Regions from separate parts of the Mesorhizobium sp. CNPSo 4661 genome, predicted to be linked through region 1. Evidence: predicted binding sites of a transcription regulator. Region 1 holds the regulator's gene; the other holds the start of a gene.
What was found. Region 1 encodes LexA, which represses DNA repair genes until DNA is damaged. Its sites were predicted from a motif close to TGTTCNNNNTGTGTTCNG; they were not measured.

Region 1 (7,686 bases):
GCCGACAGCACCTCCAGCCAGATGCGACCAGGAGGTCTTGTGCGACTCCATCCAGTAGCCGCCGTGGATGAACGCGACGAGCCCCTTTGGCGCGGTGGTCGGGAGAAACAGATCGAACCGGTTGCGCGGCGCTTCGCCATACATGATGTCGAGCCGCGCCCTGCCTTCTGCCACCAGCTTGTCGCGGAATTGCTGAGCCGGGCCATCCCAGGCCGCCGGCCAGCGGTCGCCACCCGCGATGTTCGCGCCATTGGCATAGGCATTGTTCCAATCCGCGATGCGATGTTCGACCAACCGTGCCTCCCAAGACGCGCAGCTTCATCCAGCAATGGCCGGCTGCAGGGATCACGTCAATGCTCCGGAACCAAAACATTTTAGGCTTGAGACAAATTTGGGCCGGTGCGATCCTGCCTTACGAACGGCCGACGACAGGAGGTCTGCCGAACGCCCAAGCCCGCCCACGCTCGCCCCAAGGCGGTGTCACGAAGGTACGGCCGGGTACGGCAAACCTCCTTGGGCAAAGCAGGGAGGATGACGGCTACATGCTTGGACCTTCAGCGCATACCGACACGTTCACGCGCGATCACCTGCCGCCGCCCGAGCAGTGGCCGGATTTCCTTCTGGATGGGTTCGACTATCCCGAGCGTCTCAACGCCGGCGTCGAACTGACCGACAGGCTGGTCGAGAAAGGTTTCGGCGATCGCACCGCGCTCATCGGCAATGGCCGCCGCCGCACCTATAAGGAATTGTCCGACTGGACGAGCCGCCTGGCGCATGCGCTGGTCGAAAACTATGGCGTGAGGCCGGGCAACCGGGTGCTTATCCGTTCGGCGAACAATCCCGCCATGGTTGCCTGCTGGCTGGCCGCCACCAAGGTCGGCGCCGTCGTCGTCAACACCATGCCGATGCTGCGCGCCGGCGAACTGGCCAAGATCGTCGACAAGGCCGAGATCGGCATCGCGCTTTGCGACACGCGGCTGATGGACGAGATGACGGCCTGCGCCAAGGAGAGCGCCTTCCTCAAGCAGGTCATCGGCTTCGACGGCACCGCCAACCATGACGCGGAGCTCGATCGCGCCGCGCTCGACAAGCCCGTGACCTTCAAGGCGGTCGACACCGGCTGCGACGACGTGGCGTTGCTTGGCTTCACTTCAGGCACGACCGGCGTGCCGAAGGCGACCATGCATTTCCACCGCGACCTGATGATCATCGCCGACGCCTACGCCCGCGAGATCCTCCAGGTGACGCCCGACGACGTCTTTGTCGGTTCCCCTCCATTGGCCTTTACCTTCGGCCTTGGCGGGCTTGCCATTTTCCCGCTCCGCGTCGGCGCGGCGGCGACATTGCTGGAGCAGGCGACGCCGCCCAACATGATCCACATCATCGAGACCTACAGGGCGACCATCTCCTTCACGGCGCCGACGGCCTACAGGGCGATGCTCAAGGCCATGGACGAAGGCGCTGACCTGTCTTCGCTGCGCGTCGCCGTGTCTGCCGGCGAAACGTTGCCCGCTCCCGTCTTCGAAGAGTGGACGCGAAAGACCGGCAAGCCGATTCTGGACGGCATCGGCGCCACCGAGATGCTGCATATCTTCATCTCCAATCGCTTCGACGACATGAAGCCCGCATCGACCGGCAAGCCGGTGGGCGGCTACGAGGCGCGCATCGTCGACGAGGAGATGCGCGAGTTGCCGCATGGCGCGACGGGAAGGCTGGCGGTGCGTGGGCCGACAGGCTGCCGCTACATGGCCGACGATCGCCAGAAGGACTATGTGCGGGATGGCTGGAACCTGACGGGCGACACCTTCGTGCAGGACGAAGACGGCTTCTTCCATTTCGCCGCCCGCTCCGATGACATGATCGTCAGCGCCGGCTACAACATTGCCGGGCCGGAAGTCGAGGCCGCGCTACTGTCGCATCCGGATGTCGCGGAATGCGCCGTCATCGGCGCCGAGGACGCCGAACGCGGCCAGATCGTCGAGGCGCATGTCGTGCTGGCGCCGGGCGCGGCGCCGGATGCCGCGACGGTCAAGCGTCTGCAGGATCACGTCAAGGCAACGATCGCGCCCTACAAATACCCGCGCTCGGTGAAGTTCATCGCCGCCTTGCCCAAGACCCAGACCGGCAAGATCCAGCGCTTCCGCCTGCGCGCCGAAAAGCCCCATTGAGCGAGAAAGCCCGATTCAGGTGACGGCCTCCTTGACCGCGAAGCGCGCTTCCCGCCAGACGCCGGTGCGCAGGATGTCTTCCAGCACTTCGACGGCCTCCCAGACATCCCGATAGCCGACATAGAGCGGTGTGAAGCCGAAGCGGATGGTGTATGGCGCGCGGAAATCGCCGATCACGCCGCGCTCGATCAGGGCGCGCATCACCTGGTAACCGTGCGGATGGGCGAACGACACCTGGCTGCCACGCTCGGCGCCATCGCGCGGGCTTTCCAGTTCGAGGCCGAAGGCGCCGCATCGGGCTTCGACAAGCCGGATGAACAAGTCCGTCAGGGCGATGCTTTTGTCGCGCACGGCATTCATGTCGACCTTGTCCCAGAGGTCCAGCGCTCCCTTCAGCGCCCGCATCGACAGCACCGGCTGCGTTCCGCACAGGAACCGGCGGATGCCCGTGCCCATGGCGTAGCCCTGCTCGAACGCGAAAGGCCGGGCGTGCCCCCACCAGCCGCTGAGCGGCTGGCGAATGTCGCCGTGGTGGCGATTCGCGGCGTAGATGAAGGCGGGCGCGCCCGGGCCGCCATTGAGATACTTATAAGTGCAGCCGACAGCGAAGTCGGCACTCGAACCATCAAGATCCACCGGCAACGCGCCTGCAGTATGGCAGAGGTCCCAAACGATCAGCGCGCCGGCTTCGTGGGCCTTGCGCGTCAAGGCCGCCATGTCGCGCAACCGGCCGGACTTGTAGTTGACGTGGTTGACTAGGATGACCGCGACTTGGCTGTCGATCAGCTCCTCGATCGTCGGGGCGTCGACACCTTCGAGCCGCAGCACCGTGCCGGGGCGCGTGGAGGCCACGCCCTCCGCCATGTAGAGATCGGTCGGAAAACTGTCGCCCTCGGCAACGATCACGGATCGGTCGGGCCGCATCGCCAGCGCCGCATGCAGGACCTTGTAGATGTTGATCGAGGTCGTATCGCAAACGACGGTCTGTCCGGCCGCCGCGCCGATCAGCCGCCCGAGCCGGTCGCCCAGTTCGACCGGCATTTGGAACCAGCCCGCGGTATTCCAGGCGCGGATAAGATCATGCGCCCATTCGCGCGTTGCCGCTTTCTCGATCTCGTCGAAAACCTCGGAGGACGCCGCACCCAGCGAGTTGCCGTCGAGATAGATCACCCCTTCCGGCAGGATGAAGCGATCGCGCAGGGCGCGCAGCGGATCCGCGGCATCCATCGCCTCGACTTCAGCACGGCCAGGAATTCCCCTCATCGCGTTACCGCCTCCATCTCGACCCAGCGCCGCTCGCAAATCGCCAGACGGCCAACGGCGGTTGTCTCACCCCAGTCGGCGTCGGGGCAAGAACCTTTCGTCCTGTGTTAGATGGTCCATAGACCGCGAGAACAGAGAACCGGCAAATCGCCGAAGTTGGCATTTTGGGTTCGTTTCGTTCACGGTGCAGCATGCGCAAAGGGTGGTCCACGCGGTCCGACCCGCGCTTTCGTGATGGCGCTGCCTGCTGTTTCAACTTAGGCAGTGCTGCAAAATCGAGCGGAATCAATGCCACCGCCCTACTGGCGGCGGCTGGCGTCCTCGAATGCAACATTGTTTCGGCAGCCTTAAGAAATTCATTAAACTTTAAACGGTTGCGGAACACAACTGGAACAGATAGTGTTTGTTCTGGGTTTGTTTTTCCGATTCTGGTTTCAGAACCCGTGGGGGCCGCCAATGCTGACGCGCAAACAACATGAACTCCTGATGTTCATCCATGAACGCCTCAAGGAGAGCGGGATCCCTCCATCCTTCGACGAGATGAAGGAGGCGCTGGACCTTGCCTCGAAGTCCGGCATCCACCGGCTGATCACGGCGCTGGAAGAGCGTGGCTTCATTCGCCGGCTGCCGAACCGGGCGCGCGCCCTCGAAGTCTTGCGCCTGCCCGACTCGATCGCGCCTGGCCTGAATGCCGCGAAGAAGTTCTCGCCAAGCGTCATCCAAGGCGGCCAAGGCAATCTCAACCGCCAAGTCAAGCCGGCAGCGCCTTCGCGCACGCCGACACCCAGCAATGACGACGACGCTGTTTCGGCCGTATCCATTCCGGTAATGGGCCGCATTGCCGCCGGCGTGCCGATCGACGCCATCCAGCACCAGACGCACTCGATCTCGGTGCCGCCGGACATGATCATGGGCGGCGAGCACTATGCGCTGGAGGTCAAGGGCGACTCGATGATAGAGGCCGGTATCTTCGACGGCGACACCGTCATCATCCGCAACGCCAATACGGCAAGCCCGGGCGAGATCGTGGTGGCGCTGGTCGACGACGAGGAAGCGACCTTGAAGCGGTTTCGCCGCAAGGGTGCCTCGATCGCGCTCGAGGCCGCCAATCCGGCCTATGAGACCCGGATCTTTGGACCGGATCGGGTCAAGGTTCAGGGCAAGCTCGTCGGACTTATCCGTCGCTACTGAGCAGGACCGCGCGGCGGTCTTCGCCGGAAATGCGTGACATCTATTCTGTCGGCTGCGGCGCGGCCGCCGGCTTTTCCGGTCGTTGATAGGGCGGCAGCCCCCTCGCCTCGCGTGTGTATTTCCGCTGCTCGTGCCAGGGACGATATGGTTCGTCGACCGCGTAGCGAACGGTTGGCCGGGCGGTCGCCGATTGCGGATCGAAGAAGATGGCGGCGCTGCCGTCGCGCGCCAGCTGCCGCTTGGTGACGACAAGCACGCGCGGATCGCGGCATGGGTTGTAGGCCGTTGCATCGTTGATGACGATGAGATCTGCGAACCCGCAGGCCGGTCGGGCGCTGCCGCGGTTCTCGGCAAGCGCGACGATGGCGCCGGAAGGATGCCGGCCGATGCAGAGGTCTCCGGTGCAGTAGAAGGGCGAGCCAAGCGGCAGGTCGACGGGATCGGCGATGTCGAGGGCGTCCTTGGCGAACGTCTCCGGCGGCACGATATCCTCGGCTTTCAGCGCTCGTTTCCAGTTGTCGGTGGTGAACTCGTTGGAGCGCGCGCGGTTGATCGCAAGCTCGCCGCCTCCGATCGGCATCGCCACCAGATGCGCGTCCTCCGAGACAAGCACATCCGGCGTGCGGACATGGGGAATGGCCAGCAGCGCCGCGAGCGCGAAGGGTACCGCGGCACAAGCCTGAGCCACGTGGTCGCCATCGTTGCGATGACAAGCGCGACCGTCGCCAGCAGCACCGACTGGATCGAGATCAGCCCGACGGCGTCGACCGGTGAGCGCTCGGATATCCACGCCGAAATAGCGATCATCGCCATCAGGCCCTTGCCCATGACAAAGAGGAAGGGACCGTCGAAGCCGAAGGGCATGGCCAGCGCGCTCAACACGGCGAACGGCATGACGATCAGCGAGACGATCGGCATGACCGCCAGATTGGCCAGCAGGCTGAGCGGCGACACGCGCTGAAAATGCCAGATCGCAAACAGCAACGTCGCGCTGCCCGCGATGAGCGACGTCACGGCGGCGCCACCCACTCCTATAGCCAGTTTTCGCGATACGAAGCCGAGAAACGAACGCTTTGCCGGCGCGGTCGTTTTGCCGGCGCGATAGTCGGCAAAGCCGGCATAGGCGCCAACGAGAGCCGCGGTGGCGGCGAAGGACATCTGAAAGCTCGGGCCGACCACTTCGTGCGGCGAGACCAGGATGACGGCGATGGCAGAGATCGCCAGGTTGCGCATGGTCAGCGCCGCGCGGTCGAAAAGCACGGCGACCAGCATCACGGCCAGCATGATGAAGCTTCGCTCGGCCGCGACCACGATGCCGGAGATCACCAGATAGGCGGCAATCGAGGCCAGCGCGATTGCAGCGGCATATTTCTTCACCGGTCGGCGTGACGAGAAATCCGGAAACAGCGCGAAGGCGCCGCGCAAAAGGACCATGATCGTGCCCGCGACAAGTGCCATGTGCAGGCCGGAGATCGAGATGATGTGGTAGATGCCGGTGCGCCGCATCGACTCGTTGATCGCTTCCGGAATGCCGGCGCGCACGCCGACGATCAGCGCCGCCGCGATCTCGCCTTCGGACCCGCCGATGGCGCTCCTGATATGGTCGGCAATGCCTTCGCGCGCGTTTTCGACAGCCGATGCGACGCGCGCTCCGAATGGCGCTTCTGCCGGGGCAATCAGCTTTGGATCGCCCAGGAAAAAGCCGCTGCCACCGATGCCGGCAAAGTAGCTGTCGAAGGAAAAGTCATAGCTGTCCGGCCGAACCGGGCCTGTCGGCGGCAGCAGCTTGGCATAGCCGGTCAGCATCGACCCGGCGATCATCTCTGGCGGGATTCTGCGTGCCGACAGCCTGACGCGGTTCGGCGCATAGCGCAGCTTGGGATGCTGCGTGGAAATCAGATCGATTGTCAGCCGGATGCGGCCGTTGGCCATCGCCTCGGCGGTGACGAGGCGCCCCGTCAGCCGCGTCTGGATTTCGGAACCCAGCATCGGGGTCGCCATCCGCAAGGTCTCCACCTTGGCCGCGAGAAAGCCCAAGGCGCAGAAAAACGCCGCCATGAAGACAAGGTGCGTTCTGTGCCGGGAACGCGAAACCGCCGCGCAGACAGCCACCAGGGCCACCGCCGCGAGCGGCCTGTAGAGATCGGGCTCAGTGTTCAGCGAGAAGTAGTAGATGACGCCGGCTGCCAGGAACACCGGCACCAGCAGGAAGCCGATGCCGCGGTCGAGCTCGGTGGCCGCCGCGGTGCCGACGCTTCGGTGGAGTGCAGGAAGCGAGGCGCGGCCAAGCTGTTTGCGGATCCGGCCGATGGTGGCTGTTGGCGAGACCGGCTGTATCCCGCCGTCACCGGACGGCAGAAGCTCGACTGGTGCACGCGGCTCCGGAAGCAAAACCGGCGCTATCTCTTCGGGCGCGGCATGGGCAAACATCAGGCGTTCGCTGACGCCAGCTGTCGTTCCCCCGCCCTCCTCCGCGCCCCGGCCACATCCAGCCATCGGGTCTGCCCCTTGCGCCCCAGACCGCCTATGCTACATGAACGCCGGTCGCGTGGAAGTCTGCGCGACACATGCATTTTTCAGTGCTTCCTCGAGAGTTCCATGTCCGACAAGGTCGTCACCCGCTTTGCCCCCTCGCCCACAGGCTACCTGCACATTGGTGGGGCGCGCACGGCGCTGTTCAACTGGCTCTATGCCAGGCACACCGGCGGCACGATGCTGCTGCGCATCGAGGATACCGATCGCGAGCGCTCCACCGAAGCCGCCACGGCCGCCATTCTCGACGGGCTGACCTGGCTTGGCCTCTCCTGGGACGGCGACGCCGTCTCGCAGTTCCAGCGCGCGCCGCGTCATCGCGAGGTGGCCGAGGAACTCGTGCGCATGGGCAAGGCCTATTACGCCTATGAGACGCCGGCCGAGCTCGAGGCAATGCGCGAGGCGGCCCGCGCCAAGGGCTTGCCGCCGCGTTACAACGGCCAGTGGCGCGACCGTGACCCGTCCGAGGCGCCGGCAGGCGTCAAGGGTGCGATCCGCATCAAGGCGCCGACCGAAGGTGTGACGATCGTCA
Region 2 (7,686 bases), on a different contig from region 1:
ACCAGAACGTTCCGGTGCCGACCGTGGTGGCGGCGTTCGGCGGCGGTTATGTCGGCGCGCAACAGGAGCAGCAGGGGCGCGCGCTCGGCGCCGAGGCGTTCAAGCTGGCCGGGCTGAAGGCTGGCGACAAGGCGATCATGATCGGCCCGTTCGAGAATGAGAGCCGCGGTGCGCGCGAGCGTGGGACGGTCGCCGCGCTGAAGGAGGCCGGCGTCGATGTCGTTCAGATCAATTCGCAAACCGAATGGGCAGCCGATCCCAATCTCGCGATCCCGCCGATCACTGCCGCGCTCCTCAACAATCCCGGCGTCAAGGCGGTCGGCTATCCCGGCGGACAGATGCTCGGCAATGTTGCCACCTATATGCAGGCGGCGGGAAGGAAGCCCGGCGACATCTTCAATTTCGGCTTCGACACCAGCCCGCAGATCGTCGAGGCCTTCAAGGGCGGCTGGGTGCAGCTGACGGCCGACCAGCAGCCGTTCATGCAGGGCTATCTGCCGATCCTCAGTCTCTGCCAGCAGGTGGTGCTCGGTCTTGCCCCCATGAATGTCGACACCGGCGCCGGCTTCGTGACGCCGCAGAACTACGAGATCGTCTCAGAGCTCGCCAAGCAGGCGCTGCGCTGACCTCCCAGGCCGCCGGCCGGACCCAACCCGGCCGGCGGGACCGCCTGCGGACGAGGCAGGCACAACAGACAATTCAAGCGAGGATCGCATGAGCGAACGCATCATCGAACTGCGCGACATCAAGAAGTCCTACGGCCAGGTCTATGCGCTGGGCGGCGTCAATCTCAGCGTCGATCGCGGCGAGGTGGTCGGCCTGATCGGCGACAACGGCGCCGGCAAGTCGACGCTGATCAAGATACTGTCCGGCGTGGTCAAGCCGACCAGCGGCGACATCCTGGTGCGCGGCAAGCCGGTGACCGGATGGAGCGCGGCGCGCTCGCGCGACGCCGGCATCGAGACCGTGTTCCAGGATCGCGCCCTGGCCGTGCAGCAGACCATCGTGCGCAACATCTTCATGGGTCGCGAGCTCACAGGCTTCATGGGCTGGCTGAAGGTCAACAAGGAAGTCGCGGAAGCTAGCCGGCTGATGCGCGAGATCGGCTTCACCTCGAAAGTGTTCACGCCGCAGTCGATCGTCGGCCAGCTTTCGGGCGGCGAACGCCAGGGCGTGGCGATCGCGCGCGCCATCTACAAGCAGGCGGAGCTGATCATCCTCGACGAACCGACCACGGCGCTGTCGCTGACCGAGACCGCCAAGGTCTTCCATTTCGTGCGCCAGGTGCGGGCGAGTGGCCGCTCGATCCTGTTCATCGGCCACAACATCCACCATGTCTTCGACATCGCCGACCGTTTCGTGGTGCTCGACCGCGGCAAGGTGGCGCTGACCGCCGACCGCACCGAGGTCAAGTCGGCCGAGGATCTCATCAACTTCATGGAAGACGTGGCGCATCCCGGCGGATTGCCCGGTTTGCATGGGGAAGCGGAGCAGAGAGCGTGATGAGCAAAGCCATGGAACCCGATCTGCAAACACCTCTCGGAAGGGCAAGCGGCCAGGCGACCAAGGAGTGGAGCCACCCATCCAACCACTGGCTGCGCGGCTTCGTCCTCGACAACCGCGCGGCGCTCGGCACGCTGGCCGTGTTCATCGTGATGATGGCGGTCTTCATGATCGCCAACCCGACCGTCTTCACCACTTGGTATCTCTACAGTTCGGTGCTCACCACGCTTCCCGTGGCGCTGTTCGTGGTGGTGCCGCTGGTCTTCGTCGTCACCTGCGGCGAGATCGACCTGTCGTTCCCGGCGACGATGGGCTTTGCCTCATGGGTTTTCGCGCTGGTGGTGCAGGCCGGCTACGATCCGTTTATCGGCATCGTAGCCGCGCTGGTCACCGGCACGCTGCTCGGCTTCCTGGTCGGCTCGCTGGTCGTCTATGGCGGACTATCGTCGCTGATCGCCACGCTCGGCATGAATTTCCTGCTGCGCGGCCTGATCCAGATCGTCAACGAGGGCAAGTCGATGGCGCTGACGGGCCTTGCCGACAGCTCGGCCTACAAGATCTTCTCCAGCCAGGTCTTCGGCATCCCGGTGCAGATCTTCTGGGCGATCGCCTTCGTCGTCTTTGCGGCGCTGCTCTACAACCGCCACCGCTTCGGCGCGCAGGTGAAAGTGGTCGGCGACAATCCCGACAGCGCCAGGCAGATGGGCATCGACGTCAAATGGGTTCGGGTGAAAGTCTTCGTCTTCGTCGGCATAGGCGCCGCGATCGCCGGCTGCTTCTCGGTGATGATCAACTTCACCTGGTGGCCGACGGCGGGCGACGGCTATCTGCTGCCGGTGCTGGCCTCGGTGTTCGTTGGCGGCACGCCGACCTGGGGCGGCATCGGCACAGTCGTCGGTGGCGCGATCGGCGCGGTCACGGTGTCGTTCATCCAGACCGGCGTGGTCGCGGCAGGCTTGAGCGGCTTCTACGTGCAGTTCTTCAACGGGCTGATTATCATCCTGTCGTTGCTGGGGCATAAATGGAACCAGGCGCGGTACAGGTGAGGGGGCTGGTCAAACCGGCGCGACAAACCCGTCCAGCACGCGTTTCTGGCCGGCCTTGTCGAAGTCGATGGTGAGCTTGTTGCCTTCGATCGCCGCGATGTTGCCGTTGCCGAATTTCTGATGGAAGACGCGGTCGCCGACATTGAAGGCGGAGGGCGTGTCGGCAACCGATTTGGCGACCAGCTCGCCATCGATGGTACGGCCCTTCACCGAGGTACGGCCGGCACCGTAGCCGGAGTCTGTCTCGCCATAGCCGATGCGTTCGACCTGATGGCCGGAGCGAGTGCCCCAGTTGCGGTCGGTCGCTTCGGTGCGGTTCGCCTGGGCGCGCTGCCAGCCGGGCGTCGCATAGGTGTTGGAGAAGCTGCCCTGGTCCTTGGCGCCGACATTGTCGAAGCGCGAGGCGCCATAGGGATTCTGCCGGCCACCGCCACCGCGCCCGGAGGCGAATGAGCCGCCGCCGTAAGGGTTGCCGTAGCCGCCGTAACTGTTGCCGCTATCGGCGACATCGACATGGGTTTCCGGCAGTTCGTTGACGAAGCGCGACGGGATGGTCGATTGCCAAAGCCCGTGAATCTGGCGGTTGGAGACGAACCAGATATGCAGGTTCTTCTTCGCGCGCGTCAGGCCGACATAGGCCAAGCGCCGCTCTTCCTCGAGGCCAGAGCGTCCGCCTTCATCCAGCGCGCGCTGATGCGGGAACAGGCCTTCCTCCCAGCCGGGCAGGAACACGGTCTCGAATTCGAGGCCCTTGGCCGAATGCAGCGTCATGATGCTGACGGCGTCCTGGTCGGCATTCTGCTCGGCGTCCATGACCAGCGCAACATGCTCGAGGAAGGAGCGCAGCGATTCATACTCCTCCATGGAGCGGATCAACTCCTTGAGGTTTTCCAGCCGTCCGGGCGAATCCGCCGAACGGTCGTTCTTCCACATGTCGGTGTAGCCGCTTTCCTCCAGGATGGTCTCGGCGAGCTCGGTGTGCGGCGTCGTCTCCAGCGCCTTCTGCCAGCGCTCGAAATTGGCCGCGACCTCGCGCAGCGCCGCGCGCGGCTTTGGCTTCAGCTCGTCGCTTTCGGCAAGCGTCGCGGCCGCTTCCAGCATCGGGACGCGCAGGGCACGCGCGGTGTCGTGGATCTGGCGGATGGTGGCTTCGCCGAGCCCGCGCTTCGGCACGTTGACGATGCGCTCGAAGGCGAGGTCGTCGCCGCCATTGGCGACGACGCGGAAGAAGGCCAGCGCATCGCGGATTTCCAGCCGCTCGTAGAAGCGCGGGCCGCCGATGACTCGGTAGTTCAAGCCCAGCGTGATGAAACGGTCTTCGAAGGCGCGCATCTGGAAGGACGCGCGCACCAGGATCGCCATGTCGTTAAGCCGGTGCTTCTGGCGCTGATAGGCCTCGATGGTATCGCCGACGGCTCGGGCTTCTTCCTCGGAGTCCCAGGCGGCATGGACATGCACCTTGTCGTCCTCGGGGTCGTCGCGGTCGGTGAACAGCGTCTTGCCGAAGCGGCCCTCATTGTGGGCGATGAGGTGCGAGGCGGCGCCGAGAATATGCGCGGTCGAGCGATAGTTGCGCTCCAGCCTAATGATGGTGGCGCCCGGGAAATCCTTGTCGAAGCGCAGGATGTTGTCGACCTCGGCGCCGCGCCAGCCATAGATCGACTGGTCGTCGTCGCCGACGCAGCAAATGTTAACTTTGTTCTCGCTCACGGCCGCGCGCTCGCTCCGCTCGCTGGCCTCCGCGGGGGCGGCCTGACCGGCCGACGCCCGGTCGGGCTTGCGGCCTTCGGCCGATGCAGCGCGCCCGCCATTGGGCCGTTGCGCCAATAGGCGCAGCCACATGTATTGCGCGGTGTTGGTGTCCTGGTACTCGTCGACCAGTATGTATTTGAACTTGCGGTGATATTCCTTCAGCACGTCCGGATAAGCGCGGAAGATGCGGATCGGGTGATAGAGCAGGTCGCCGAAATCGCAGGAGTTCAACGTCTGCAGCCGCTCCTGATAGGCTTTGTAGAGCTGGCGGCCCTTGCCGTTGCCGAAGCTGCGCGCATCGCCTTCGGCAATCTCGTCGGGGCCGAGGCCCTTGTTCTTCCAGTTGTCGAGCATCTGGGCGAAGGTCTTGGCCGGCCAGCGCTTGTCGTCCAGCCCTTCGGCCTGGATCAGCTGCTTGATCAGCCGCACCACGTCGTCGGTGTCGAGGATGGTGAAATCCGATTTCAATCCGGCCAGCTCGGCGTGCCTGCGAAGCAGCTTCACGCCGATCGAGTGGAAGGTGCCGAGCCAGGGCATGCCTTCGACATTGCCTTCGCCGATCAGGTGGCCGATGCGCTGCTTCATCTCGCGCGCGGCCTTGTTGGTGAAGGTGACGGCCAGGATCTGCGAGGGGAAGGCCCTGCCGGTGGCAAGGATGTGGGCGATGCGGGTGGTGAGCACCCGCGTCTTGCCGGTGCCGGCGCCGGCCAGCACCAGAACCGGGCCCTCGGTCGTCTCGACGGCGAGCCGCTGCTCGGGGTTCAGGCCCTTCAGGTAATCGGGCGCGCCGTGCTGGCCGCTGCGGGCGGCCATGGCGCGCGCGGCTATGCCGGATGGTGCCGCCGCCGGCCGCGCATTCGGTTCATCGAAAAAAGGCATGTCCTCGGAAAAGCCCGACATCGCTCCCGAATGTAGTGATTCGGCAGCGAAAGACCAGAACTGTCTACGTTTTGTTCTAGTTTCGCGTGTCTGGCCCCAACTTGACAGCCGGAGCGGGTGAGGGAAAGCTGCCGGCAGGGCAGGGACGGCTCGCCGTCGCCTGAAAGCCGCCTCTTCGTTTGAAAGCGCGCAACAGTCGAAGGAGCACCGTCTTGGCTGTCACCATCACGTCCCTCGTCCTCTTCCTCATCGGTCTCGTTCTCGGCGGCGGCGGCATCTGGCTCGCGACGCTAGGCGGCAGCTGGTACTACCTGATCGCCGGCCTGGTCTTCCTGATCACCGCCTGGCTGTTGCTGCGACGCAGGTCAACATCGCTCTGGCTCTACGCGCTGTTCGTGCTCGCCACCTTGTGCTGGGCGGTCTGGGAAATCGGCTTCGACTGGTGGCAGCTCGGTCCGCGCGGCGGCGTCATCGTGCTTATCGCCTTGTGGCTTTTGACGCCATGGGCAAGGCGCGGCTTGCTGGGGCCGGACGCGCGGGCGCCGCTGATCCTGGCCGTGCTCGCCTCGCTCGCGGTCGCCGGCTATTCGATGACCGTCGACCCTCACGACATCGGCGGCACGCTGGGCACCGAGAAGGTGGCGACGGCGGCCAATCTCGGCGGCGACATGCCGGCCGGCGAATGGCATTTCTACGGCCGCACGCCCTTTGGCCAGCGCTATTCACCGCTCGACCAGATCACGCCCGACAATGTCGCCAAATTGCAGCCGGCCTGGACCTATCGCACCGGCGACGTCAAAGGCCCCGACGACATCGGCGAGACGACCTATCAGGTGACACCGCTAAAAGTCGGCGATGCGCTTTACATCTGCACGCCGCATAATTTCGCTATCGCCATCGATGCCGCGAGCGGCCAGGAGAAATGGCGCTACGACCCGAAGGTCAAGCTCGACCCCAACCGCCAGCACCAGACCTGCCGCGGTGTTTCCTATTATGCCGACGCCAAGATCGCCGCCGGCCAGCCTTGCGCGCAGCGCGTCTACCTGCCGACGTCGGACGCCCGGCTGATCGCGCTCGACGCCGCGAACGGGCAGGTGTGTGCGTCCTTCGCCGAGGGCGGCACGCTGAACCTGATGGCCAACATGCCCTATCCGAAGTCGGGCTATTACTATTCGACATCGGCGCCTCTGATCGTCGGCGGCAAGATCATCGTCGGCGGCGCGGTCAACGACAATTGCTCGACCGAGGAGCCGTCCGGCGTCATCCGCGCCTTCGATGTCGATACCGGCGCGCTGCTGTGGAACTGGGATTCCGGCAATCCGGATGTGACGACGCCGCTGCCGGCGGGCCAGAACTACACCCACAACTCGCCCAACATGTGGTCGACCGCGAGCGCCGACGAGAAGCTGGGGCTGCTCTACCTGCCGCTCGGCAACCAGACGCCGGACCAGCTCGGCATGGGCCGCAGCGCCAATGTCGAGAAGTTCTCCTCCTCGATCACCGCGCTCGACCTCAACACCGGACAATTGCGCTGGGTGAGGCAGACCGTGCATCACGACCTGTGGGACATGGATGTGCCGGCGCAGCCGACGCTGGTCGACATCACCACGGCGAACGGAGTCGTGCCGGCACTGGTCGGACCGACCAAGCAGGGCGATCTCTACGTGCTCGACCGGCGCACCGGCGAGCCGATCATCCCGGTGAAGGAAGTGCCCGCACCCGGCGGCGCGATCGAGGGCGATCATGCCTCGCCGACGCAGCCGGCCTCGGACCTTTCCTTCAATCCGAAGCCGCTGACCGGCGCCGACATGTGGGGCATCACCATGTTCGACCAGCTGGCGTGCCGGATCGAATTGAAGAAGCTGCGCTACGAGGGGCGCTACACGCCGCCCTCGCTGCAGGGCTCGTTGATCTATCCCGGCAATTTCGGGGTCTTCAACTGGGGCGGCGTCGCGGTCGATCCGGTGCGGCAGGTGATGTTCGGCATGCCGACCTATCTCGCCTTCACCTCGAAGCTCATCCCGCGCGCGGACGTGCCGGCGCCGGGCGACAACACCAAGGGCAGCGAGCAGGGGCTGAATCGCAACGAAGGCGCGCCTTACGCGGTGGTGATGGGACCGTTTCTGTCGCCGCTCGGCGTTCCCTGCCAGGCGCCGCCCTGGGGCTATGTCGCCGGCGTCGACCTCAAGACGGGAAACATCGCCTACAAGCATCGCAACGGCACAGTCTACGACATGACGCCGCTGCCTCTGCCGCTCAAGGTCGGCGTTCCAGGCATCGGCGGGCCGATGATCACGGCGGGCGGCGTCGCCTTCCTGGGCGCCGCGGTCGACGACTATCTGCGCGCCTATGACCTCACCACCGGCCGGCAGCTCTGGCAGGCGCGGCTGCCGGCGGGCGGGCAGTCGACGCCGATGACCTATACGGTGGCCGACGGCCGTCAGTTCGTCGTCATCGTCGCTGGCGGGCATGGCTCGGTCGGCACCAAGCCGGGAGATTACGTGAT

Region 2: a site for LexA is predicted at 5,242-5,259, ahead of AC0YKC_RS07355 (ATP-dependent helicase). Genes of this name have one in related genera too.

Annotation. Positions count from the first base shown of each region.
Region 1 is NZ_JBWGIO010000023.1:28,852-36,537, forward strand. It holds gene AC0YKC_RS28525 (alpha/beta hydrolase) at 1-294, opposite strand, end outside; gene AC0YKC_RS28530 (benzoate-CoA ligase family protein) at 543-2,168, shown strand; gene kynU (kynureninase) at 2,184-3,431, opposite strand; gene lexA (transcriptional repressor LexA) at 3,888-4,622, shown strand; partial or broken gene AC0YKC_RS28545 (ComEC/Rec2 family competence protein) at 4,663-7,118, opposite strand; gene gltX (glutamate--tRNA ligase) at 7,221-7,686, shown strand, end outside.
Region 2 is NZ_JBWGIO010000004.1:139,483-147,168, forward strand. It holds gene AC0YKC_RS07340 (substrate-binding domain-containing protein) at 1-626, shown strand, start outside; gene AC0YKC_RS07345 (ATP-binding cassette domain-containing protein) at 715-1,503, shown strand; gene AC0YKC_RS07350 (ABC transporter permease) at 1,503-2,549, shown strand; gene AC0YKC_RS07355 (ATP-dependent helicase) at 2,559-5,201, opposite strand; gene AC0YKC_RS07360 (glucose/quinate/shikimate family membrane-bound PQQ-dependent dehydrogenase) at 5,393-7,686, shown strand, end outside.